Regions from separate parts of the Parageobacillus sp. VR-IP genome, predicted to be linked through region 2. Evidence: riboswitches for the same ligand, from Rfam matches in the RefSeq annotation. Region 2 holds a riboswitch; the other holds the start of a gene.
The links. Region 2 has a riboswitch for FMN ahead of HT574_RS09855 (ECF transporter S component). Riboswitches for the same ligand answer to the same signal wherever they lie in the genome.

Region 1 (7,856 bases), on a different contig from region 2:
TGGTGCGCAAATATTTTTCATTTTCTTTTTTCATCGGCATTTGCAGCGGAACGCGTTCGACTACCTCAAGGCCGTGTCCTTTTAAGCCGGCGATTTTGCGCGGATTGTTCGTCAATAAACGTATTTTTGTCACACCGAGGTCTTTTAAAATTTGCGCGCCGATGCCATAATCGCGCAAATCGGCAGGAAACCCGAGCTTTTCATTGGCTTCTACCGTATCATAGCCTTGCTCTTGCAGCTTATACGCGCGCAGTTTATTCATTAATCCAATGCCGCGCCCTTCTTGGCGCATATATAAGAGAACGCCGCGCCCTTCTTCTTCAATTTGGCGGAGTGCTGCATGAAGCTGCGGTCCGCAATCGCAGCGATACGAGCCAAACACATCTCCTGTTAAACATTCAGAATGCACGCGGACAAGAATCGGTTCGTCCGGAACAATTTCGCCTTTTACGAGCGCCACATGTTCTTTTCCATCAACTACATTTGTATAGCCGACCGCTTTAAACCGACCGAATTCTGTCGGCAGCATCACTTCCACTTCGCGCTTTACAAGCTTTTCTCTCTGGCTGCGATATTGAATTAAATCTTTAATCGTAATCATTTTCAATCCAAACTCATCCGCGATCTTGCGCAAATCCGGAACGCGTGCCATCGTGCCGTCTTCTTTAATAATCTCGCAAATCACTCCGGCCGGCTTTGCTCCGCATAACCGAGCTAAATCCACCGCCGCTTCCGTATGGCCGGCGCGCCGCAATACACCACCTTTTTTCGCGACGAGCGGAAACACATGTCCCGGCCGTTTAAAATCGCTTGCTTTGGCGTTAGGATCGAGCAGCGCCTGAATTGTCATCGAACGTTCATAGGCGCTGATTCCCGTCGTCGTCGATTTATAATCGATGCTGACGGTAAACGCCGTGCCATGGGAATCGGTATTATGGTTTACCATTGGGGCAAGGTCCATCTTGTCCGCCAATTCTTCGGTAATCGGCACGCAAACAAGCCCGCGCCCATATTTAATCATAAAATTGATCACTTCCGGCGTCGCTTTTTCGGCCAGTGCCACAAAATCCCCTTCATTTTCCCGGTCTTCGTCATCGCATACGATAATTACTTCTCCTTGCTTCAATGCCTCAAGTGCTGCTTCAATCGTATCAAACATCTGTTTGTGCCCCCTTTTTAGCTTTACTTATAGCCATGCCGTTCCAAAAATTCGAGCGTAATGGCCGATTGCGTTGCTTCCTTTTTTTCTTTCATAAATTGGGCAACATATTTCCCGATCATATCGCACTCAATGTTGACAATATCCCCTGGATGTTTTTCCCCTAAAATCGTTTCCGCACGCGTATGGGGGATGAGGGAAATCGTAAATGTATGATCCGTCATTCCAAAAATCGTTAAACTTGTGCCGTCGACTGCGACCGATCCTTTTAAAATCATATATTTGCGCAGTTCTTTTGGAATTTCAATTTCGTAGTATACCGCATTGGCCGACGGCCATTTGCGGACAATCCGGCCGATGCCGTCCACATGCCCGGAAACGAAATGGCCGCCGAAACGTCCATTCGCCGCCATCGCCCGTTCCAGATTGACTTTGGACCCTTTTGTTAATGTGCGGAGCGACGTCGCTTTGACTGTTTCCGGCATCACATCGACCGTAAACGTACGGTCGGTAAAGGACGTGACCGTCAAACAAACCCCGTTGACCGCGATGCTGTCTCCAAGATGGACATCCGTCAAAATTTTTTTTGCACCGATCGTCATCACAATCGCTTCACCCGACTGCTGTATTTGTTCGATCGTGCCGATTTCTTCCACAATTCCGGTAAACATCCTTCATTCACCCTTTATATGTTCGGTATGGCAACGATTTTTATATCGGAACCGATCCTTTCCACTTGGCGGATTTGAAGCTCCATCACCTCCGCCATATTGGCAAAACCGACCCCGCCGATTGGCGTCGGCGCCTGTTTTCCGCCGATGATTTTCGGGGCAAAATAGGCGACAATTTCATTTACTGCCCCCGCGCGGATAAAGCTGTCATGCACATGCGATCCACCTTCGACAAAAAGCGAAGTAATTCGTTTTCTGCCAAGCACGTGCAATAATTCTTTGATATCGATGTAAGGTTTATCCATGGAAATCACTTTTACATCTTCTTTCTCATACTGTCTCTTTTTTTCCTCACTGGCCTCACTGCCGACAACGATCCACGTTTCCGCCGCGCCGTCACGGATCACGTTGGCATCGAGCGGGGTGCGCAAATGCGTATCCAAGACGATGCGGATCGGGTTTTTTCCGCCCTCCACAAGCCTTACTGTCAAGCTCGGATTGTCGGCAATCACCGTATTGACCCCGACAAGAATCGCATCGTGCAGCGCCCGGTAACGATGCACGTCTTCCCGGGCCGCTTCCGATGTAATCCATTTGCTTTCCCCGGTCGACGTCGCGATTTTTCCATCCAGGCTGCTTGCATATTTGAGCGTCACAAACGGCGTTTTCGTTGCAATATAGTGGAAAAATACGCGGTTTAATTCATCTGCTTCTTCTTTCAGCACGCCAAGCTGTACCTCAATTCCCGCCTTTTGTAGCTTTTCGATTCCCTTTCCGGCCACAAGTGGATTCGGATCCGTCGTAGCGATGACGACGCGGCGGACGCCCGTTTCGATCAACAAATCGGCGCAGGGCGGCGTCTGCCCGTAATGGCTGCACGGCTCTAATGTGACATAGACCGTCGCACCCTTCGCCTTTTCGCCGGCCATGCGGACGGCATGTACTTCCGCATGCGGCTCCCCTGCTTTTAAATGGGCGCCCAATCCGACCACTTCTCCATCTTTCACGACCACCGCCCCGACAACCGGATTAGGAGACGTCTGTCCGATCCCTGCTTTGGCGATTTCAAGGGCCATGCGCATATATTGTTCATCGCTTCGCACCATGTTTGCCTCCTTTTTCCCATAAAGAAAAGCCCCAGGTGCAACATCCTGGGGCAAAGTTATGTAGAATCATCAGCAACGTATGTAAAAAACGCAAAGCGGGGCTCGTTTCCTTTTTAGATAAACCGACCGACATAAAAACAAATATCGCCTATGGATATTTTTAACAAAATGGTTGCCGTCTATCTGTAAAAAAACGAAAAAGGAACTGCGAAAAGTGATGCTTCCCCGCTTAAACAGCTGCCGTTCGAAATGCCTTGACATCCTGCAGCAAAGGCAGAAACCGCGCAGGGGAAATGCCTACGCAACACGAACAGGCAATCATTTATACGTTGTGATCCTTCTCCCATCCAGACTATACTGTCGGCTCCGGAATCGCACCGGATCGTGCCTGTACGGCTCGCGGGCTGAGAAGCGCATCGCTTCATCACCGCCGGTCGGGAATTTCACCCTGCCCCGAAGGATACACCGGTATGAAATTGAAATTTTTTAATTTTTAATTATTATATCACATGATAACCATTTGTCCATTCTTCCATAGCATTGTCGTTATTTGGCAATGAATATCCAGTAAATCGCTCCCCACAGCAGGCTTGCTCCAAACAGGAGAAAAAATAAAAGCCAATTTCTTCGCTTCATTTTTTCACCTCTTGCTATGATCTGAATACGACGTGGAAAAAAGACTTAACAGCTCCGCCGTCTGCCAAGTCTTTTTTCCGTCTGTTTATTCCTCATCAAACACTTTAACTTCTTTCATGACATCCCCGTTTTTCATGGATTTTACTACATCCATTCCCGATGTCACTTGGCCAAACACCGTGTGGATGCCATCAAGGTGCGGCTGCGGTTCATGCACAATAAAAAACTGGCAGCTTCCTGTATCGCGTCCACGGTGCGCCATCGAAATCGCACCAGTCACATGCTTATGTGGATTGTTGTCCGTTTCGCACGGAATCGTATAGCCTGCATCCCCCGTGCCGTTGCCATACGGACATCCGCCTTGGCTGACGAACCCAGGAATGACGCGATGGAACGTTAATCCATTATAAAAACCTTCATTCGCTAATTTTTCAAAGTTAGCAACCGTAATCGGCGCTTCATTTGGAAACAGTTCAAACTCGATTTTTCCTCCATTTTCCATTAAAATATATCCTTTTTTCGCCATACATTCCAACTCCTTTTTTGACTTACGCATCATTATCATACTATTATAGTTGATATAAAAAAAGCAAGAAACTTCACATAGCACATCGATATTGGCAGATCCAGCAAGCAATATAGCCAAACGCATATGATACAATAAAATGATAGCACTAAAAACGCATATATTTTAAAAATGATGGAAGCTATGGTATTCTCGCTTACATACCCCTCCTGCTCCTATAAGTGTTAAACTTACAAAATGGATGGTGAGGGAAATGCAAGAGACGGCATTTTAGTAGAAAAAAATGGCGGAAAACGTTATAATCAATTTACCTTTACTAAAGGGGGATATGTCGTTATGAAACGAATATTGGCAAGTTGCTTGCTTGCAGCGCTGTTCTTTACATTCCCGGCGATGGCGGCTGCCGATGCCGCGGAAGGTGATGTGATTATTACGTTGGGCGAGAACTTGACCGAGCCGCAAAAGCAAAAAGTATTAGAAGAAATGAACGCGCCGGATAACGCGCAAATCATCACCGTTTCCAACGCTGAAGAACATAAATATCTCGATGGGCTAATCCCGAAAGCGCAAATTGGAACGCGTGCGATTTCATCAGCGATGATCACAATCGGCGCCCAAGGTTCCGGATTGGACGTGGAAACACATAACATTACATGGGTAACAAAAGAGATGTATACAAACGCGCTGATTACAGCCGGGGTAAAAGACGCGAAAATTTATGTCACCGCTCCGTCTCCGGTATCCGGCACAGCTGCATTGACCGGGTTGATGAAAGCGTATGAAGTTTCTTCCGATAAAGTGATTCCTGATGAGGTGAAAAAAGTAGCAACGGAAGAAATGGTAAAAACCGCAAAGCTTGGAGATTCCATCGGACAGGATAAAGCAGTGGCTCTCCTTGCCAAAATAAAAGAGGAAATCGCCAACAATCCGCCGCAAACGGATGCTGATTTACGAGCGCTTATTGAAAAAGTAGCAAAGGACCTTGGAATTACGTTAACGGAAGATGAAATAAACAGTTTAATTTCATTATTCAATAAAATGAAAAACGCTAATATTGATTGGAATCAAGTAAATGATCAATTAAGCAAGGCGAAAGACAAACTATCCGCTTTTCTGCAATCAGACGAGGGAAAAACGTTTATCCAAAACATTATCGACATTTTAAAGGAAATTTGGAACGCCATTAAATCAGCCTTTTCTTCTTCCGAGCCGCAAAACAATCAATAGCGAAAAAGGCGCCCAAGGAAACAGGGCGCCTTTTTCGTCTGCTTACTTATTCACTTTTGTCTTTAGCGGTAAATCCAGCCGCACTAAATCTTCATACGTTTCCCGCTTCACTACGAGCTGCGCTTCGCCGTTTTCGACAAACACAACAGCCGGGCGCGGAATGCGGTTATAGTTGTTTGCCATCGAATAGCCGTATGCACCCGTACAAAAAACGGCTAAATAGTCCCCTGGCTTGGCTTTTGGAAGCGGCAAATCCCAAATCAGCATATCTCCTGATTCGCAGCACTTCCCTGCGATGGAGACAATTTCATTTTTTTCATCGAGCACCCGATTCGCCAGCACCGCTTCATACTTCGCTTCATACAGAGCTGGACGGATATTGTCGCTCATGCCGCCGTCGACGGCCACATAATGCCGGACGTTCGGTACGTCTTTGCGCGAACCGATCGAATAAATCGTCGTCCCGGCATCACCGACAAGGGAACGGCCCGGCTCAATCCAAATTTCTGGCATCGCGATACCTTGTTCGCTCACTTGTTTTTTCACTTCACTGACGATTTGGTCCACATATTCGGAAACCGGAATCGGATCATCTTCCTCGGTGTAACGGATGCCAAAGCCGCCGCCGAGGTTGACAACGGCAGGGACAAACCCGTATGCTTCTTTCCAATAAGCAATTTTTTGGAAAATTTTCTGCGCTGCCAACACAAACCCCGTTGTTTCAAAAATTTGCGAACCGATATGGCAGTGAATGCCTAATACAGAAAAAGAGGAAGAAGATAATGTTCTCACAAGCGCCTGCTCCGCTTGACCGTTGTTTAAATCAAAACCAAATTTCGAATCTTCTTGACCGGTTAAAATATAATCGTGTGTATGGGCTTCAACTCCAGGAGTAACGCGTATCAAAATGGCAATCGTTTTTCCGTATTGTTTTCCGAGCTGTTCTAGCAATTCCAGTTCGTAAAAATTATCGACAACGATGCAGCCAACTCCATGGTCCAGCGCCATCATTAACTCTTCGCGGCTTTTATTGTTTCCATGGAAATGGATGCGCTTGGGCGGAAATCCTGCTTGTATCGCTGTATACAATTCCCCGCCTGATACGACATCGAGCGACAGCCCTTCTTCTTCGGCTAACTGAACCATTGCAATCGAAGAAAATGCTTTACTTGCGTAAGCGACTTGCGCTGCGACGCCTTGTTTACGAAATGCTTCTTTAAACGCGCGCGCCCGCGCACGGATTAAAGCCACATCATAAATATACAGCGGCGTCCCGTATTCTTTCGCTAGCTCGACCGCATCGACACCGCCGATTTCCAAATGCCCTTTGTCATTGACTCGGCTTGTCCCATGAAAGAACATACAAATCCCTCATTCCCTAAAAATAAAATTATTCAATATAAGAAATTTTTACGCATATCGAAAGCAAAAAAGACAGTTAACATCCAGGATAACTGCCTTTTTGCAGAGAAAAGATTACGTATAACTTATCATAATTATAAAAAAGTTGCAACATGTGTGTGGATGAACTAATAAAAACCAGTTATGCATCGATCATGCTAAAGCCCGCCAGCTTTGCGCTTTGCCGGCGGGACAGCTGCAATATGGATCATTCACACGCGTCATTTTCGCAAATTTAGGACGGCTGCTTGCGTTGGTTTTGTGGATGAACAATGCTTGGCCTTACTTTAGCGCCTGCAACAGAACGACGGACGATAATTTGCATAAACGCCGCCGGGTTAAACGGAATAAACGGCCATAAATACGGCGTGTTTAAGGAACGAATATGAGCGAGCCAAAGCAAGTAGACCGTTGTGCCGATCACAAGTCCCGGCACTTTAAACATCTCCACTAGAATGACAAGAATTAGGCGGGATATTTTATTCGCAATGCTCAATTCGTAACTTGGTGTCGCAAACGAGCCGATGGCGGAGACAGAAACATATAAAATTACTTCCGGAACGAACAGTCCGACTTCAATCGCAATTTCCCCAATTAACACAGCAGCAATTAACCCCATCGCGGTAGAAAGCGGCGTTGGCGTATGAATCGCGGCCATGCGCAAAAACTCAATCCCAAAATCCGCTAATAAAACTTGAATAAAAACTGGGATATTCGTGTGTTTGTTGGGCCCGATAAATGCCCACGAATCCGGCAATAAAGATGGTTCAAGGACAAACAATACCCAAAGCGGAAGCAAAAACAGCGATGTCAGGATTCCTAAAAAACGCACCCAGCGCACGAATGTTCCGACTGCAGGAGACTGTCGGTATTCTTCGGCATGCTGCACATGGTGGAAAAATGTCGTCGGAGTAATAATGACGCTTGGCGATGTATCGACCATGATCAAAACGTGTCCCTCAAGCAAATGGGTGGCAGCCACGTCCGGCCGTTCCGTATACCGAACGAGCGGATACGGATTATATCCTTGTTTTACTAAAAACTCTTCTATCGTTTTATCCCCCATTGTCAGTCCGTCAACACTCATTTGCTGCAGCTCCTGTTTTACTAGCTCCACCAGTCCCGGGTCA
Region 2 (7,856 bases):
GTGGGAGATGAATTTTAGTTAGGCGTAGTCGAAAGTCGGCTTTCCCACCGAACATATGTCGCTATTGTTTCATAACATATTCTTGGCTAACTGGATATATGGGGTTGCATGGAGAAAAATGCGAAAACCAGGCGATGCCATCCATGCGTAAAATATCCAAGGTACAAAAAAATCTCCGAATGGTCGGACATCTAGGGTTGAACGACCCGAAGTTACGCTCAGGGAAACGAAAGGCTGCTTTCGTCGTGGAACTGAGAAACTCCCACTTCAAGCGTTAGCTAAGTGGCGAGTAGTTCACGGAGCAAATTTCGCCATTGACTCTATAAGTCTATTTTATCCTTTGTTTCAAAATATTTCTTCCCTTTTTCCCTAAAAGTATCATAAATTGTCGTAAAGGGTTCCGTTTTGCATCAAAAGAGAGGGTGTCCCAAAAGCAATCGTTTTGGGACACCCTCTTTTTTTAGTTAATTTAAAAGGTATGAGCTAAATCTTTAGCTCGTGCGATTGCATTTTCTTTAATTTCTTGCGCTTTGTCAGGCATTGCCGCATGTCCTTCGACAAATAAGCCTTCAAAAGAAGGAACTCCAAGGAATTGCATCATTACACTTAGATAACGATGCCCCATTTCCATTTCGGCTGCCGGACCTTCTGAATAAAAGCCTCCACGAGCTTGAATATGCAAGGCTTTCTTATCAGTTAAGAGACCTACTGGTCCTTGTTCGGTGTATTTAAACGTTTTACCCGCAACAGCAACAGCATCAATATATGCTTTCATGACTGGCGGGAATGAAAAATTCCATAAAGGTGTTACAAATATATATTTATCCGCGGAAATAAATTGCTCACATAACTCTGACAGACGGCCAACTTTAGCTTTCTCTTCGGAAGAAAGTTCCTCAAATCCTTTCCCGGATCGAAGTTTCCCCCAGCCGCTAAGTACATCAGCATCAATTTGAGGAATATATTCTTTATAAAGGTCAATATGCACAATTTCATGATCTGGATTTACTTCCTTATAAGTTTCAATAAATGCTTTTCCTACTGCCATACTGTAAGATTGTGTGTCATCAAGTGGATGAGCCGTGATGTACAATACTTTTGTCATTTGAGATCTTTCCTTTCATGCTAGTTTTATATATTTTAAATTAAAATATTTTTAATACGAGACAATTCTATTAGATTTTATATCGTATTGCAAATTATTTACTTTCTTAAAAAAATTTTATTGAGACGAATCATTTTCTTAATACTTCTTCTATAATCCTGCCCTGTAGTTGGAGAAAAAATCAACCCTTAACAGGGCTAAATAAAAACGCCCCCAATCGGAGTGGAGCTGACAAAATTTTTTCAGAAAATTCCATACAATTATTTCATAAAATTTTACACGATACAATCATAGCAGTCCAATCACATCGTGGCCTGTCATGCACTTCCCGTTTAGGCAATATCCATGAATCTGTGTGCATCTCTTTTCTCTATCCTAAAATTTCCTTCCTATATAGTTGCGTCCGCCGCTTTCTCGCCGTATCATTTTATATAAATTCATACATAGAAAGGGTGCACACCGATGACCAAACAACTGCCGCCAGGCCAATTTGAAACGGAAAAATGGCCGATTCTCCATGTGGGGGATGTCTATCAATTTGATGAATCAACATGGGAATTCCGCTTATTTGGGGATGTGAAAGAAGAAGTCTCTCTTTCCTATCGGCAAGTAATGGAGCTGCCAAAAACGATATCGACGATCGATATGCATTGCGTGACCACGTGGTCAAAGTTTGATACAACGTTTGAAGGAATCGCTTTTCGCGAGTTTTTGCGCTTTGTTGAGCTGGAGCCGGATGTAAAATATGTGAAAATTTACGGCTATTTGAACGGAGACCGCTTCGGCTATTCGGCGAACTTGCCGCTTGAAGCGCTCATGGGCGATGACGCGTTGTTTGTGTACCGCTGGAAAGATAAACATCATGACTGGCAGGATATTTCCCTGAAACATGGCTATCCGCTCCGCTTTATTCCGCCCGCATCGTTTTACTTATGGAAAGGGGCGAAATGGGCGTCAGGCATCCGGTTTATGAAAAAAGACGAGCCGGGATATTGGGAACAGCGCGGCTATTCGATGACCGCCAATCCGTTTAAAGAAGAACGCTTTGCCAATCCGGCCGGCACGTTTAAGTGATGGTGACAGAGCTTTCCGAACGAAAAACGAGGACCGCTTCGCTCAGGAAGGGTCCTCGTTTTATTTATTATGACTAAACATGATTGACTGCTGTTTGTTTTTGTAGCCAAGGGCTGAGCCGGGCAAACAAAAGCATAAAGACAATGGTAATCATGACGCCTTTTACTGCATTAAACGGAAGGATGGCAGAAACGACGAGCGCTTTTGTTTCCGGCGCGCTCATCGCCGGAGCGCCCAGAAAGATCGTATATGCCGGCAGAAACACATAGTAGTTCAATACGCTCATCATCAACGCCATGACGGCGGTGCCAGTGGCTAACCCAGCCAGCATTCCTTTTTTTGATTTTGTTTTATGATATACGTAATATGTCGGCAAAATAAACGTAATCCCGGCCATGAAGTTGGCGATATGCCCGACCGGAACACCGGTAGGACTGCCGACCATGAAATAATTCAGCACATTTTTTAGCAATTCAACGAGCACTCCCGCCAGCGGACCGTACAAAAGCGCGGCGATCAATGCCGGAACGTCGCTGAAATCCACCAATAGAAAGTTTGGAAACGGTGGAAGCGGAAAGTTTAACAGCATCAGCAAATACGAGATGGCACTAAATACCCCAATCAAGACAAGTGCGCGGACATTCATTTTTCTCATGTCGATTCTCCTCTCCTTCTCGTGATTCATCCTCACAAGAAAGAAGGCTGCCATCTTGAGCGTCAAATAAAAAACCCTTAAGTGCTCACACTTAAGGGAGAAAAAGGGAATGCTCAAATAGACGTTCGAGCGCGCTGCATTCGAACGCCGGCAAACCTTCATCTTCTCCCATCCAGACTATACTGTCGGCTCCGGACTCGCACCGGATCCTGCCTTGCGGCTCGCGGGCTGAGAAGCGCAATCGCTTCATCACCGCCGGTCGGGAATTTCACCCTGCCCCGAAGATGAATCGTATATTTTTTATATGCGATTGTACATTTAGTATACAATTTTTATATAAATTCTGTCTACCATTTTTTATGCAACAAAGTTTTTTATTTACACAACATTTTTATGATAAAATAAAAACGGAAAAAGATAGCAAATAGTAAGGAGAGTGGCTAGATGAAACAGGAAATCATCGAACGTTTTACGAAATACGTTAAAGTCAACACACAATCCGACCCAAACAGCGACACTTGCCCTTCCACTCCTGGCCAGCTGGAACTTGGAAACATGTTGGTGGAAGAATTAAAAGCAATCGGCATGAAAGACGTGACAATGGATGAAAACGGATACGTAATGGCAACATTGCCGGCGAATACAGATAAAGATGTGCCAACCATTGGCTTTTTAGCCCATATGGACACAGCAACCGAATTTACGGGAGCAAACGTCAATCCGCAAATCGTCGAAAATTATGACGGCGGCGATATCGTCTTAAACGAATCGTTAAACATTGTCCTATCGCCAAAAGATTTCCCGGAATTGGCCAACTATAAAGGCCATACGCTCATCACCACCGACGGCACGACGTTATTGGGTGCAGACGATAAAGCAGGAATAGCCGAAATTATGACAGCGATGGCTTATTTAATTCAGCACCCGGAAATTAAACACGGCAAAGTGCGCGTCGCCTTTACGCCGGATGAAGAAATCGGCAGAGGCCCGCATAAGTTTGATGTCGCTAAGTTCGGCGCTAAATTTGCGTACACAGTCGACGGCGGCCCGCTCGGCGAATTGGAATACGAAAGCTTTAACGCCGCAGAAGCAAAAATCACGATCAAAGGGAAAAACGTCCATCCGGGCACTGCCAAAGGAAAAATGATCAACTCGATGAAGATCGCGATGGAATTTCACGGACAGCTTCCTGCTAACGAGGCGCCTGAGCATACGGAAGGATACGAAGGATTTTATCATTTGCTATCCTTTCAAGGAAATGTCGAAGAAACCATGCTTCATTACATAATCCGCGACTTTGACCGCCAGCAATTTGAAGCACGCAAAGCAAAAATGCAGGAAATCGCGGCAAAATTGCAAGAAAAGTACGGAAAAGAGCGGATCATGATCGAAATAAAAGACCAATATTATAACATGAAAGAAAAAATCGAACCGGTCCGTGAAATCGTCGATATCGCCTATGAAGCGATGAAAAACTTAAATATTGAGCCGAAAATTTCGCCGATCCGCGGCGGAACGGACGGTTCGCAGCTTTCCTACATGGGACTGCCGACGCCAAACATCTTTGCCGGCGGCGAAAACTTCCACGGCCGCTACGAATATATTTCCGTCGACAACATGATCAAAGCAACAAATGTGATTATTGAAATTATCAAGCTGTTCGAGCAAAAAGCGTAACATAAAAGCTGGTTCCAAACAGTGGCTTGGAACCAGCTTTGTTTTTTAGTGCAGCTTTTGAATGCGCCCTTCGATGCGGGCATCAAATGGCTGCGGAAGCTGTTTAATATAATCGACCAGCGCATCTAGATCGACCGGTCCTACTTCCCGATTTTTTCCTTCTGTAAATACCGTGAAGTTATCTCCTCCATCAGCCAGGAAGCTGTTTGCCGTAACGGTGTATTCCGCATTTGGATCAAGTTTGGTGCCGTTTGGCAAATAAATATCGACGACTTTGTCTCCTATCGGTTTGCTTGCGTCCCAAGTATACGTGAGACCGGAAATTTGCAGCATGCGCGTTTGATTCGACTGCCATTGTTGATTTAACAGTTTGCGGATTTGTTCTCCCGTAAGCGTCATTTTTACTAGTTGATTGCCAAATGGCTGAACGTTATACAGCTCTCCCCACGTCACTTCCCCTTGTTCCACATCGGCGCGAATGCCGCCAGGATTCATAAAGGCGAAGTCGGTTTTCATCGCTGTCCGCTGCGCGTCCGCAATCAAGTTTCCTAAAGCCGATTCACCACTTGCATTTTGCTCAGCGCTAATTGTCGTTTTTGCCGTACCGACGACTTGGTTAATAATCGGTGCGACTTTTTCTTCATACTTGTTAATTAGTTTCGTAATCTCTGGATCAGGCTTAATGCTATCTTGATAGGTAGTCACGATTTCCGCTTTTTTCGCAACAACGTCTTTTGTTCGCCGATCAATTTTTAAATCGACATCAGAAAAAGCAGTTCCATAAGAATACGATTGAACAAGCAGTTTGCCATCCACTTCTGCATTTAAATACGCATGATTATGGCCGGCAAAAATCACGTCGACTTCATCATCCACTTTTTTCGCAATTTCCACAATTTCACCACTCGCATTGGAACCATCTTTATTAGACACCCCTGGATTATGCGCGAGGACAACGATTGCACGCACTCCTCTCCGCTTTAACTGTTTCACCGCTTTGTTAATCGCTTCTGCTTCATCTGTGAATGTAACCCCCGCCACACCGCTTGGAGTGACGATGCTTGGCGTGTCGGACAACACTACTCCGATAAAGCCAATCGGCATCCCTTTCACTTTTTTAATAACATAAGGCGGAAGAATCGGTTTGCCTGTCTTTTTATCTATTACATTCGCGATTACGTATGGAAAGTTGGCGCCACGAAAATAGCCGGTTTTTGGATGTGTGCCGCCATAAATGAGGCGAAGCATTTCGTCGACCCCTTCATCAAATTCGTGGTTTCCGAGTGTTCCCACATCAAAGCCCAGCTTATTTAAAAATTCTATCGTTGGCTCATCCTGCAGCAGTGCCGATACAGGCGAACTAGCCCCAACAGCATCTCCCGCATGCACAAGAAGCGTATGCTTATTTTCCCTTTCCCGTTGTTTCAAATACGCAGCTAAATAATCCGCTCTCCCGACCGCTCTTCCTCCAACATTTCTTGTTACATCAAGCTGTCCGTGAAAGTCGTTAATTCCTAGCAATTGAACATCGATGTAACGGTGTTGATACGCATCCGCTTTCAGCTGTTTTTCTTCATCGCCAGCTTTTCCAGCTGCAAAGACATTTCCCGAAGCGATCATCGTCGATAACATCAAGGCAGGGACAGCCGTTTTCAGCCATTTTGAAGAAAATTTCATCACATTAATTCCCCCTTTTTGTTTTCCTACCATTCAGCATAATTTTTCGTTCTATCAAAATAATAGAGTCAAATGACTTATTTTCTGCTAAACTATTGTAAATTTTTCATAAATTTGTATAGTATTTTTCTAACTATTCGTGATTGTCTATGAATCTACGGAAAAATCTTTTGTCATTCACTCGCGTTTTATCCTAAAAGGTTGAATAACGTAATGCATAACAAAAATCATGAGTGTAAAAAATAGGATTGTCACTGTATACAAAGGAGGTGTCTCTGATGGAACGATATGAACAATTCAACAAAAGTTTCATCAACGGCGAATGGGTCGATGGACTTAGCGAACGGACATATGGTAACTTAAACCCGTATGACAATTCCGTTATTGCAACCATTCGTCTGGCAACGAAAAAACAGCTTGCCGAAGCGTTTGACGTCGCCAAACAAGCTCAAAAAGAATGGGCGAACACACTCCCAGAAGAGAAAAAGGAAGTGCTCCGCAAAGCGGCGGAATATTTACGTTCCAATCGGGATGCAATTATGGATATGATCGCCCGCGAAACAGGCGGAAGCATCATTAAGGCGAATGTGGAAGTCGATTTATCGATTGGGCTTGTCGAAGAAGCAATCAACATGGTCGATGAATTGACAAAAGTGAAGGAAATTCCGTCGGAAACAGAAGGAAAAATCAACCGGATTTATCGCCTACCATTAGGGGTCATCACATCGATTTCTCCGTTTAACTTTCCAATGAATTTGTCGATGAGAACAATCGCCCCAGCGATTGCGTTAGGAAATAGCGTCGTACATAAGCCGGATATCCAAACATGCTTCACAGGCGGCTCCATCATCGCAAGAGCCTTTGAATATGCCGGATTGCCAAAAGGAGTTTTAAACGTCATTCTCACCGATATCGATGAAATCGGCGACGATATGTTAACCAATCCGAATTCACAGCTTATTAGTTTTACTGGTTCGACTGCTGTCGGCAAGCATATCGGAGCGATCGCAGGCGGAATGTTAAAACGCGTCGCGCTAGAGCTTGGCGGTAACAACCCGTTTGTCGTTCTTGCTGATGCCAATGTGGATCGTGCCGTTGACGCAGCAATATTCGGCAAGTTTATCCATCAAGGGCAAATTTGTATGATTATTAACCGCATCATTGTCCATAAAAACCATTATGATGAGTTTGTCGAAAAATTCGTCGAACGGGCGAAAGCGCTTCCGTATGGCGACCCGCGCGATCCGAAAACGATCATCGGTCCGCTGATTAACGAAAAACAAATCGAAAAAGCCTTGGCGATCATTGAAGAAGCGAAAAAAGAGGGTGTCAAAGTGGCGCTCGAAGGAAAGCGAATCGGCAACATTTTAACGCCGACTGTATTTGTCGATGTCGATAATAACAGCAAACTGGCACAAACCGAATTGTTCTCCCCAATCGCGACCATTATTAAAGCTGAATCCGATGACGAGGCGATCGCGATGGCGAACGATACCGAATATGGTTTAAGTTCAGCGATTTTCACCGAAGATTTAAGCGAAGGCGAACAATTAGCCTTACAAATTGAAAGCGGTATGACACATATTAACGATCAGACGGTCAATGATAGCCCGACCGTCCCGTTTGGCGGCACAAAATCCAGCGGTATCGGACGGTTCGGAAACCCGT

Region 1: another riboswitch for FMN. It lies ahead of ribD (bifunctional diaminohydroxyphosphoribosylaminopyrimidine deaminase/5-amino-6-(5-phosphoribosylamino)uracil reductase RibD); the one in region 2 lies ahead of HT574_RS09855 (ECF transporter S component).

Annotation. Positions count from the first base shown of each region.
Region 1 is NZ_JABVYQ010000005.1:193,761-201,616, reverse strand. Features, by position in the region: gene HT574_RS14075 (bifunctional 3,4-dihydroxy-2-butanone-4-phosphate synthase/GTP cyclohydrolase II) at 1-1,159, opposite strand, end outside; gene ribE (riboflavin synthase) at 1,183-1,830, opposite strand; gene ribD (bifunctional diaminohydroxyphosphoribosylaminopyrimidine deaminase/5-amino-6-(5-phosphoribosylamino)uracil reductase RibD) at 1,845-2,936, opposite strand; FMN riboswitch at 3,268-3,401, opposite strand; gene HT574_RS14060 (peptidylprolyl isomerase) at 3,658-4,098, opposite strand; gene HT574_RS14055 (DUF1002 domain-containing protein) at 4,435-5,325, shown strand; gene lysA (diaminopimelate decarboxylase) at 5,368-6,687, opposite strand; gene HT574_RS14045 (spore germination protein) at 6,962-7,856, opposite strand, start outside.
Region 2 is NZ_JABVYQ010000003.1:366,117-373,972, reverse strand. Features, by position in the region: gene HT574_RS09865 (FMN-dependent NADH-azoreductase) at 470-1,105, opposite strand; gene HT574_RS09860 (sulfite oxidase-like oxidoreductase) at 1,568-2,179, shown strand; gene HT574_RS09855 (ECF transporter S component) at 2,253-2,834, opposite strand; FMN riboswitch at 2,991-3,124, opposite strand; gene pepT (peptidase T) at 3,279-4,511, shown strand; gene HT574_RS09845 (bifunctional metallophosphatase/5'-nucleotidase) at 4,557-6,188, opposite strand; gene HT574_RS09840 (aldehyde dehydrogenase family protein) at 6,467-7,856, shown strand, end outside.